One region of the Kosakonia radicincitans DSM 16656 genome, then DNA from elsewhere that is predicted to be linked to it. Evidence: predicted binding sites of a transcription regulator. Region 1 holds the regulator's gene; each other region holds the start of a gene.
What was found. Region 1 encodes CRP, which controls carbon source genes, mostly activating them, when cyclic AMP is high. Its sites were predicted from a motif close to ATGTGANNNNNNTCACAT; they were not measured.
Positions count from the first base shown of each region.

Region 2: hpt (hypoxanthine phosphoribosyltransferase) is a predicted target of CRP. The motif match lies at 1,864-1,881, and genes of this name have one in related genera.
Region 3: rbsD (D-ribose pyranase) is a predicted target of CRP. The motif match lies at 1,282-1,299, and genes of this name have one in related genera.

Region 1 is NZ_CP018016.1:405,100-408,385, forward strand. Features, by position in the region: gene Y71_RS01865 (YccS/YhfK family putative transporter) at 1-1,613, opposite strand, end outside; gene crp (cAMP-activated global transcriptional regulator CRP) at 1,662-2,294, opposite strand; gene Y71_RS01880 (OsmC family protein) at 2,606-3,010, shown strand; gene Y71_RS01885 (phosphoribulokinase) at 3,040-3,286, opposite strand, start outside.
Region 2 is NZ_CP018016.1:4,680,587-4,683,872, reverse strand. Features, by position in the region: gene Y71_RS22515 (glucose/quinate/shikimate family membrane-bound PQQ-dependent dehydrogenase) at 1-1,804, opposite strand, end outside; gene hpt (hypoxanthine phosphoribosyltransferase) at 2,009-2,545, shown strand; gene can (carbonate dehydratase) at 2,574-3,236, opposite strand.
Region 3 is NZ_CP018016.1:5,777,674-5,780,959, forward strand. Features, by position in the region: gene rbsA (ribose ABC transporter ATP-binding protein RbsA) at 1-771, opposite strand, end outside; gene rbsD (D-ribose pyranase) at 779-1,198, opposite strand; gene kup (low affinity potassium transporter Kup) at 1,403-3,271, opposite strand.

The DNA of each region.
Region 1 (3,286 bases):
GGCTGCGGGTCATCGCTGAGGATCAGGCGAATCGCCTGCTGGTCTGTTTCCAGCGCGTCGTGGGCATTCTGGCGCAGCAAACCGCTTTGCCATTGCGGCCACAGCCAGACCATACCGCCAAAGGCGATCAGGCAGCCAATTAAGGTATCGATTAGCCGCGCGACAATAAATTCTTCGCCGTTTAAGGTCAACAGTTGCAATGAGTACACCGCGGTAATGGTAAAGCCGACCATCGCCCAGCCGTAGTTTTTGCGGATAATCAGATAGCTGACCAGCGTAATCAATAACATGGCCGTCAGCGTAAAGCCGAGCGGAACATGAAAGTGCAACGTGATCCCGGCGATCACCAGCCCGGCAATGGTTCCTGCCGCCCGGTGGACAATGCGTACGCGTGTCGCGCCATAACCATTTTGCGTAACAAACATAATTGTCATCATGATCCAGTAGGGCTTCGGCAGATGCAGGGCGCTGCCCATCAGGCCGGCAATACTGAGCATCACACTGATGCGCGCCGCATTACGCAGCGCGGCGGATTTCAGGGACAAATAGCTTTTCAGCGCCGGGAGAAATGGTAATCGACGCTGCTTCTCTGCCATCAAATCGCGGATGTACAGAGGACGCTGCGTACGTAGTACGCGGGCGATGCGGCTAAAGTGCCAGGCGCAGAACTGGCCTACCGGATTATCCGGGTGCTGGCGGGCGATTTTTTCCAGCGCGCCAATTTGCTTCTCCATCGTGAAACGCGTCGGATACCGATGGTAGAGAATATCGTCCGCCAGCACGCGTAAACGGGCGGCAACGGTCTGCGCATTCCAGCGGATCACCTGCTCGGCATGGGTTTGTTCAACCAGTTTTTGTACTTCTTCCGGCTGGTGCAGGCTAACGGAAATATGCTCTTGCAAATCCAGCGCGACCTGGAAAACGCGCAGCAGGCGTTTGTAGTCGTTATGCTGATTGGCCGCCAGCATATGCAATTGTTGATAGCACTGGCTTATCATATCCACCGCTTTTTGCTGGCGTGCAAGCAGCGGCGGCAGGGCTTTTTCCGGATCGGCGTGCTGCGTCAGCAGGCTGTATTTGGCCTCGCAATAATCAGCCAGTTGCCGGTAGAGCAGGCTTAACGATTCGCGCAGCGGTTGTTCCCGCCACATCCAGAACCAGAACCAGTTAAACAGCCCGTACCACAGCGTGCCCAGCGCGTAGATCAGCAGTGGTTCCCACACCGGCATATTCCCGGCGAGGCTGAGCGTGAAGATGGCGGCAATCAGCGAGGCGGGCAGTAAGCGCGCGTGCAATGCGCTGATCTCGGCCGTGACGCCCAGTAGCAGGGTCAGCATGGTAAAGATCAGCGGCAGCGGAAGATCTTCCGCCAACAGCAATTGCACAGCCAGGCTGCTACCCGCAAACAGACTGCCGCCAATAATCAGGCGCTTAAAGAAACGCTTATGCGGCGTGTCGAGACCGGCAATATTGCAGCAAGCGGGAACGAGTGAGAAAAGCAGACCCTGTTGCAGATGGCCGACGAGCAGGCCAATCGCCACAGGCAGACATAACACCAGCGTTTGTCGCAGTGCGTAGTTGATTTCGGGGTGATAAATCAGCCTGCGCCACATGAGGAGAGAAAAACGGCGCGCCGGGTAAACGATGCGCCGTTTTACGGATTAACGTGTTCCGTATACCACGATGGTTTTACCGTGGGCGGAGATCAGGTTCTGATCTTCCAGCATTTTCAGGATGCGGCCGACAGTCTCACGGGAGCAGCCAACGATTTGGCCAATCTCCTGGCGAGTGATTTTAATCTGCATGCCGTCCGGGTGAGTCATTGCGTCCGGCTGTTTTGCCAGATTCAGCAGCGTCTGCGCGATACGGCCCGTTACGTCCAGGAACGCCAGGTTGCCGACTTTCTCCGAGGTCACCTGAAGGCGACGCGCCATCTGTGCGGAGAGGCGCATCAGAATATCCGGGTTCACCTGGATAAGCTGACGGAATTTTTTGTAGGAAATCTCGGCGACTTCACAAGCGGTCTTGGCGCGTACCCAGGCACTGCGCTCCTGACCTTCTTCGAACAAGCCCAGTTCACCGATAAAATCACCCTGATTAAGGTAAGAGAGAATCATCTCTTTACCTTCCTCATCCTTGATTAGCACTGCCACTGAGCCTTTAACGATGTAGTACAGCGTTTCCGCTTTTTCACCCTGGTGAATCAGCGTGCTCTTCGACGGGTACTTATGAATGTGGCAATGAGACAAGAACCATTCGAGAGTCGGGTCTGTTTGCGGTTTGCCAAGCACCATGCGCGGTTATCCTCTGTTATAAGCTGGCTCCGAAAGCGGGGATGTAGTTTCAGCCTGCTTCCGGGGTTGCAATCAAAGCTTCTCATGTCCTGAGAAGTAGGCCGTCAGCGTTATCTGCGGCCTCTAATCTACGATGTCATGCATACATGCGTAACATCCATTTATCTCTGTAGCATCCAGATTGTTTTAGCATAGGTTTTCACGCCTGTCTCCTGGTGTCTCGCTTCAGCATGACGCAGGTCGCCTTCCGTTGCGAGTTTTGTTATGTACGCGTAATCTGTGGAGAAAATTACTACTCCGGAGTGAATAAAATGCAGGCACGAGTGAAATGGGTTGAAGGGTTAACCTTCCTGGGTGAGTCCGCATCTGGCCACCAAATTCTGATGGACGGTAATTCCGGGGATAAAGCGCCAAGTCCGATGGAGATGGTGCTGATGGCTGCGGGCGGTTGCAGCGCAATTGACGTCGTTTCCATCCTGCAGAAAGGACGCCACGACGTGACCGACTGCGAAGTGAAGCTGACTTCCGAGCGCCGTGAAGAAGCGCCGCGTCTGTTTACGCACATCAATCTGCACTTTATCGTCACCGGTAAGGCGCTGAAAGACGCGGCGGTTTCCCGCGCGGTGGATCTGTCGGCAGAAAAATATTGCTCCGTAGCGTTGATGCTGGAGAAGGCCGTGAAGATCACCCACTCCTACGAGGTTATCGAAGCCTGATGCCCTGGCCCGGCGATCGGTTTGCCGGGCTACTTAATCTTTTTCCCTTCCATCAGCCGTTGCACCAGCGGCGTCATAATCAATTCCATCGCCAGCCCCATCTTGCCGCCCGGTACCACCAGCGTATCCATATGGGAAATAAACGAACCTTGCAGCATCGCCAACAGCCACGGGTAATCAATGCCCTGCAAATTCTGGAAGTGAATGACCACAAAGCTTTCATCGAGTGACGGAATGCCTTTTGCGGCAAAAGGGTTAGAAGTATCGACTGTCGGC
Region 2 (3,286 bases), 1.5 Mb from region 1:
GACGATCGGGATCGACAGAGATGCCGCCCCATTCGAACATACCCAGGTTACCCGGGAAGACCAGCGTGCCCTGCTCAGACGGCGGAGTGAAGATGCCTTCATAGCGTAGTTTCTGGAACATCACGCGGCACACCAGTTGGTCGAACATGGTGGCGCCCCACATGTCCGCGCCGCTCAGGTTTTGCTTCGGACGGAAACTCAGGTCAGAGAAAGGCTGGGTTTTGCTGACGTAATCACCTTTCGCTGCGCCTTGCGGTACCGGTTTTTCCGGCGCCGGAACAACCAACTTGCCGTTGGTACGATCCAGCACGAAGATGTTACCGGTTTTCGCCGGCGCGTAGATGACCGGAACGTTTTTGCCGTTAACGGTAATATCTGCCAGCGTTGGCTGCGACGGCATATCCATATCCCACAGATCGTGGTGAACCGTCTGGTAGCTCCACACCAGTTTCCCGGTGGTGGCATTCAGTGCCACGATTGAACTGGCATAGCGTTCCTGCTCCGGCGTGCGATTACCGCCCCAGATATCCGGCGTGGTAACGCCCATTGGCAGATAGACTAAATCCAGTTTCGCGTCATAGGCCGCAGGTGCCCAGGAGTTCGGCGAGTTAAAGGTGAAGGTATGTTCGTCCGACGGAATCGCGTTCGGATCTTTCGCACCCGGATCGAAGGCCCACAGCAGTTTGCCGGTGTTGACATCGAAACCACGGATAACGCCGGAGGTTTCACGGGTAGAGAAGTTATCAGTCACCGAACCGGCAATCACGATGGTTTTATCCGTGATGATCGGCGGCGAGGTTGGCTCATACAGGCCAGGCGTGGTGTCCGGCATGTTGGTTTGCAGATTCAGGATACCTTTGTTGGCAAAGGTTTCACACGGCTTACCGTTGTCAGCGTTGATGGCAAACAGACGGCCATCGTTCACCGGCAGGATAATACGGCGTGGACAATCGGCAACCACGTCCGGGCTGGCATTGTCGGCGCGCGCTTCATGGTAAGAAACGCCGCGGCATGTGACATGCTGGAATGATTGATTGGCATTCAGTTGCGGATCGAAATGCCACTTCTCTTTACCGGTTGCGGCATCAACGGCAAACAGACGCTGGTGTGCAGTACACAGATACAGCGTGTCGCCGACTTTAATTGGCGTCACTTCATTGGTCAGTTCGCCCGGATCGGTCGGCAGCTTCAGATCGCCAGTGCGGAACACCCAGGCTTCCTTCAGGTTCTTCACGTTGTCGGCGTTGATCTGCTTCAGCGGCGAGTAACGTTGGCCTTCCTGGTTGCGGCCATAGGCCGGCCAGTCGCCATCCGCTACCTGCGAAATAGGCGCGGCCGGCGTTGAATCAGCACTCAGGCTGCCATTTACTTCTTGCGGATCGTTAAAGCCCGCCCAGGTGAGGATCCCGCCGCTAATCAGCAGGGCAACCACCAGCGCTGCGACGGCCCCGCCGGATGGTATAACCAGTCGCCGCCAGACGAAGGGGAGAATCAGCCAGATGCCAAAGAAGACGAGGATATCGCTTCGCGGCGTCAGCGCCCAGAAATCGAAACCGACTTCCCACACGCCCCAGATCATGGTAGCAAGCAGCAGTGCGGCATACAGCCACAGCGCAGCGCGCTTCCCTTTCCACAATAGCCAGGTGACACCCAGCATCACCAGACCGGCGATCGGGTAGTACCAGGAGCCACCAATGGCGACAAGCCAGGCTCCACCGATTAACAGATACAGCCCGCAAAGCGCTGCAAACAGCGTTGTCAGCGTAATCAGGAGCCGTGGCTGTTGAGTTTTTGTTTCCGCCATAAAAGACACTCATCTAAGTTGTTAATTTTTTGATAGCAATTAATTATAGTCATTAACAAATGTGACCGTCATCACAAAATGAGCTTTCTTGTTCGATAGCCAATGGAAATCAATTTGCTGGTATACTTTGCGTCTTAATTCTCAATTCTTCGGGAAATCTCCTGAACTTGAGTAATTTACTCTTTAAATCAAATGGTTAGTAAAATGAAACACACTGTGGAAGTGATGATCCCGGAAGCGGAGATCAAAGCGCGTATCGCTGAACTGGGCCGTCAAATCACTGAGCGTTACAAAGACAGCGGCAGCGAAATGGTGCTGGTGGGCCTGCTGCGCGGATCATTTATGTTCATGGCGGATTTATGCCGTGAAGTGCAGGTTTCTCACGAAGTCGATTTTATGACCGCCTCCAGCTATGGCAGCGGTATGTCCACCACGCGTGACGTGAAAATCCTGAAAGATCTTGATGAAGATATTCGCGGCAAAGATGTGTTGATCGTCGAAGATATTATTGATTCCGGCAACACACTGTCGAAAGTGCGTGAAATTCTTAGCCTGCGCGAACCGAAATCGCTGGCGATCTGTACGCTGCTGGATAAACCTTCCCGCCGCGAAGTGGATGTGCCGGTGGAGTTTGTCGGCTTTGCTATTCCTGACGAGTTTGTGGTGGGCTACGGGATTGACTACGCTCAGCGCTACCGTCATCTGCCGTATGTCGGCAAAGTGGTTCTGCTGGACGAATAAAAAAATCGGGGCCGCTGGCCCCGAGTGATTATTTGTGGTTGTTGTGCTTCTTACTGAGGTTGGAGACACCCTGGCGATAACGCTGCTCCAGCGATTCGCGGTTGGTAGCGCTCACTTCCAGATTGCGCAGCAGACCGTCGTGAATGCCGTAGGCCCAGCCGTGAATCGTCACTTTTTGGCCGCGTTTCCAGGCGGATCGCATGATTGTTGAATGGCCCAGGTTGTAAACCTGTTCCATGACGTTCAACTCGCACAGGGTATCGAAGCGGCGCTCTGCCGGTATCTCGCCGAGCAGCGAGCTATGTTTAAACCAGATATCGCGGATGTGCAGCAGCCAGTTGTCGATAAGCCCAAGTTCAGGATTTTCAACCGCCGCCTGCACGCCGCCGCAGCCGTAGTGACCGCAGATGATGATGTGTTCGACTTCCAGCACATCCACCGCGTACTGCACAACGGAGAGGCAGTTCAGATCGGTATGAATCACCAGGTTGGCGACATTACGGTGAACAAACAGCTCGCCGGGTTCGAGGCCGGTAAGGCGCTCGGCCGGTACGCGGGAATCGGAGCATCCAATCCAGAGGAAACGCGGTTTTTGTGCTTGTGCCAGCGTGGCAAAAAAACCGGGATCTTCTTCCACCAGCATTTTTGACCATAGTGCGTTATTGCTGATGAGTGTATCTATGTCCTTCATGGAAGTGGATGACCTGTAACGGTAAGTGCGTTGCGCTAATATAGGTGAAC
Region 3 (3,286 bases), 450 kb from region 1:
GCGCACTTCGCCCGGCGCTTGATCCAGACGCGGGTATTGGTCTTCCAGCTTGCGGCCAACCATCATTTCGATCAGCGTATCTTCGGTGAGCGTCGCCACTTCACGCTCGGCGATAAACTGCCCGTCACGGAAAACCGTCACATCATCGCAAATCTCGAAGATCTCTTTCAGACGATGGGAGATATAGACAATGCCGCGCCCCTGCGATTTCAACTCGCGGATCACGCGGAACAGCGATTCAGTTTCGGTGTCCGTCAGGGCATCGGTGGGTTCATCCATAATGATGACCTGTGATTCGTAGCTCATCACTTTGGCGATTTCGACCATTTGCTGATCGCCAATGGAGAGTTCGCCTACAAGCCGATCGCTCTTAAAGCGCAGATTCAGTTTGGCCAGCAGCTTGTCGGCTTCAGCAAACATCTTTTTCCAGTCGATTTTGCCGAAACGATTGACGAACTCACGTCCGAGAAAAATGTTCTCAGCAATGGTGAGCTGCGGGATCAGGTTCAATTCCTGGTGGATGATGCCGATACCGGCTTCCTGCGATGATTTTGGGCCGTTAAAGGTGGTCTCTTTTCCCAGCCACAGCAGCGAACCAGCGTCACGGGTATAGATGCCCGTAAGCACTTTCATCATCGTGGATTTACCGGCACCATTTTCGCCCACCAGCGCCATCACACGGCCAGGATAGACATTCAGCGCCGCGCCGGAAAGCGCTTTAACGCCGGGGAATGCTTTATCGATCCCCTTGAGTTGCAGTAACGCGTCCATGATGGCCTCAGAAAGTGACGCCAGCACAGAGAATGATATTCGCAAACGGGGAACACTCCCCGCTGCGAATCACCGCATGACTGTCCGCGGTGTGTTTTTTAAACTGCTCGTGCGTAACGTACCGCACTTCTATGGTGTTTCCCTGGTGTTGTTGCAGTTGCTCAAGAGACTTAAGCAACGTTTCGTGGAGCTGCGGATTATGTTCTTTGATTTCCAGCGCCAGGATAGCGGATTCAACCTGCATTTCGGTTGTCACCACATCCAGCACCTGCATAAAGGACGGTACGCCCTGCGTTAGCGCCATATCGATTCGTTGCGTATTACGCGGCACCGGCAACCCGGCATCACATACCACCAGCGTATCGGTATGACCAAGACGAGAGATAACTGACGAAATGTCAGTGTTCAATACACGACCTTTTTTCATTTTTTATGCTCCACTAGCGAAACGTTTCGCTGAACGCAGTGTAGTACAAAGAATAATCTTATAACTATGTCTCAGTTACAGAAGTGTGATCGATATCGAAACGTTTCGCGTCTGAATGTGATGAAAAAAACAGCTTGATTATCTTAAATGAAATTAACAGGCATAAATAACAAAAACCCCTCATAATTAGGGGTTTTATAAACGCTAAATTTCAACCTGTGTTCCCAGCTCGATAACCCGGTTTGGCGGGATTTCAAACTGGTCCGGCGCGCGCAACGCGTTGCGCTGTAATACCAGGTAGAGCTTACCGCGCAGCCGCAAATACCATGGTCGTTTACCGAGAATCAACGACTCATGCGACATAAAGAAGGAGGTTTCCATCATCCGGCAATTGAGCCCCTCCAGACCACAGCGGTGGAACACCTCTTCAACGTTCGGCGTTTCGCGCCAGCCGTAACTTGCCACCACGCGCCAGAAAGTTGGCGACAACTGTTCAATTTGCACCCGACGCACATTGTGGACGTAAGGTGCATCTTCAGTACGCAGCGTCAGCAGAATCACGCGTTCATGCAACACCTTGTTGTGCTTCAGGTTATGCATCATGGCAAACGGAATGACATTCAGCGCGCGGGACATGTACACCGCCGTACCCGGTACACGAACCGGCGGCGATTTCTCCAGCGACGCAATCATCGCCTCCAGAGAGTTGCCGTGTTCGTGCATACGGCGCAGCAGGCGGAACCGTTCGCTTTTCCAGGTAGTCATCACCAGGAACATCACCATGCCGAGCGTTAACGGCAACCAGCCGCCGGAGACGATTTTATCGAGGTTCGCCGAGAACAGCGGCACATCAATACTCAGGAATAAAATCAGAATCAGCCCCACCAGCACTTTATTCCAGTGCCAGTTTTTGCGTGCCACGGTCGTGGAAAGAATTGAGGTCAGCACCATCGTCCCGGTAACGGCAATACCGTAAGCCGCCGCCAGATTGCTGGAGTGCTCGAAGCTGACAATCACCAGCACCACCGCAAAATAGAGCAGCCAGTTAATGAAAGGGATATAGATCTGCCCGGATTCCATCTCCGAGGTATGAATAATACGCATCGGCGCCAGATAACCCAGACGCACGGCCTGGCGAGTCAGGGAGAAGACGCCTGAAATAACCGCCTGCGACGCAATGACCGTCGCCAGCGTGGCGATAATCAACATCGGGATCAACGCCCACTCCGGTGCCAGCAGGAAGAAGGGGTTCTTAATCGCTTCCGGCGTTTTCAGCAATAATGCGCCCTGGCCAAAGTAATTCAGCGCCAGCGACGGCAGCACCACAATAAACCACGCCACGCGGATCGGCAGCTTACCGAAGTGTCCCATATCCGCATACAGCGCCTCGACACCGGTGATCGACAGCACCACGGCGCCAAGCGCAACAAAAGAGACCGTCTTGTACTCAAGGAAGAAATTCACCGCCCAAAGCGGATTCAGCGCCTGCAACACTTCAGGGTTTTCGATAATACCGCGCGCGCCGAGTACGGCCAGAATCAAAAACCACGCCAGCATGATCGGTGCAAACAGTTTCCCCACCAATCCGGTACCGTGCTTCTGAATCATAAACAGCAGGGTTAAAACGATAATCGACAGCGGCACAATCCAGCTATCGAGCGAAGGCGCGACAATCTCCAGCCCCTCTATCGCCGACATCACCGAGATCGCGGGAGTAATAACCACCTCACCATAGAAGAAGCTACCGCCAATCAATCCCATGATCACCAGCATCGAAGTCATTCTGGCCGAAGTGTTGCGACCGGCCAGCGACATCAGCGTCAGAATACCGCCTTCACCGGCGTTATCCGCGCGCATGACGAATGTCAGATACTTAATGGAGACCACAAAAACCAGTAGCCAGAAGATCAGTGACAAAAAGCCGAAGACGGCATCGCGCTCAACACCGAAACCAAACTGACCAGACAAACATTCACGAAGTGTATAAAGTGGGCTGGTGCCGATATCACCGTAGACAACCCCAATTGCCGCGAGAGTGACAGCGGGTAACGATTGTTTATTATCAGTGCTCATAGACTAATCTTTTGT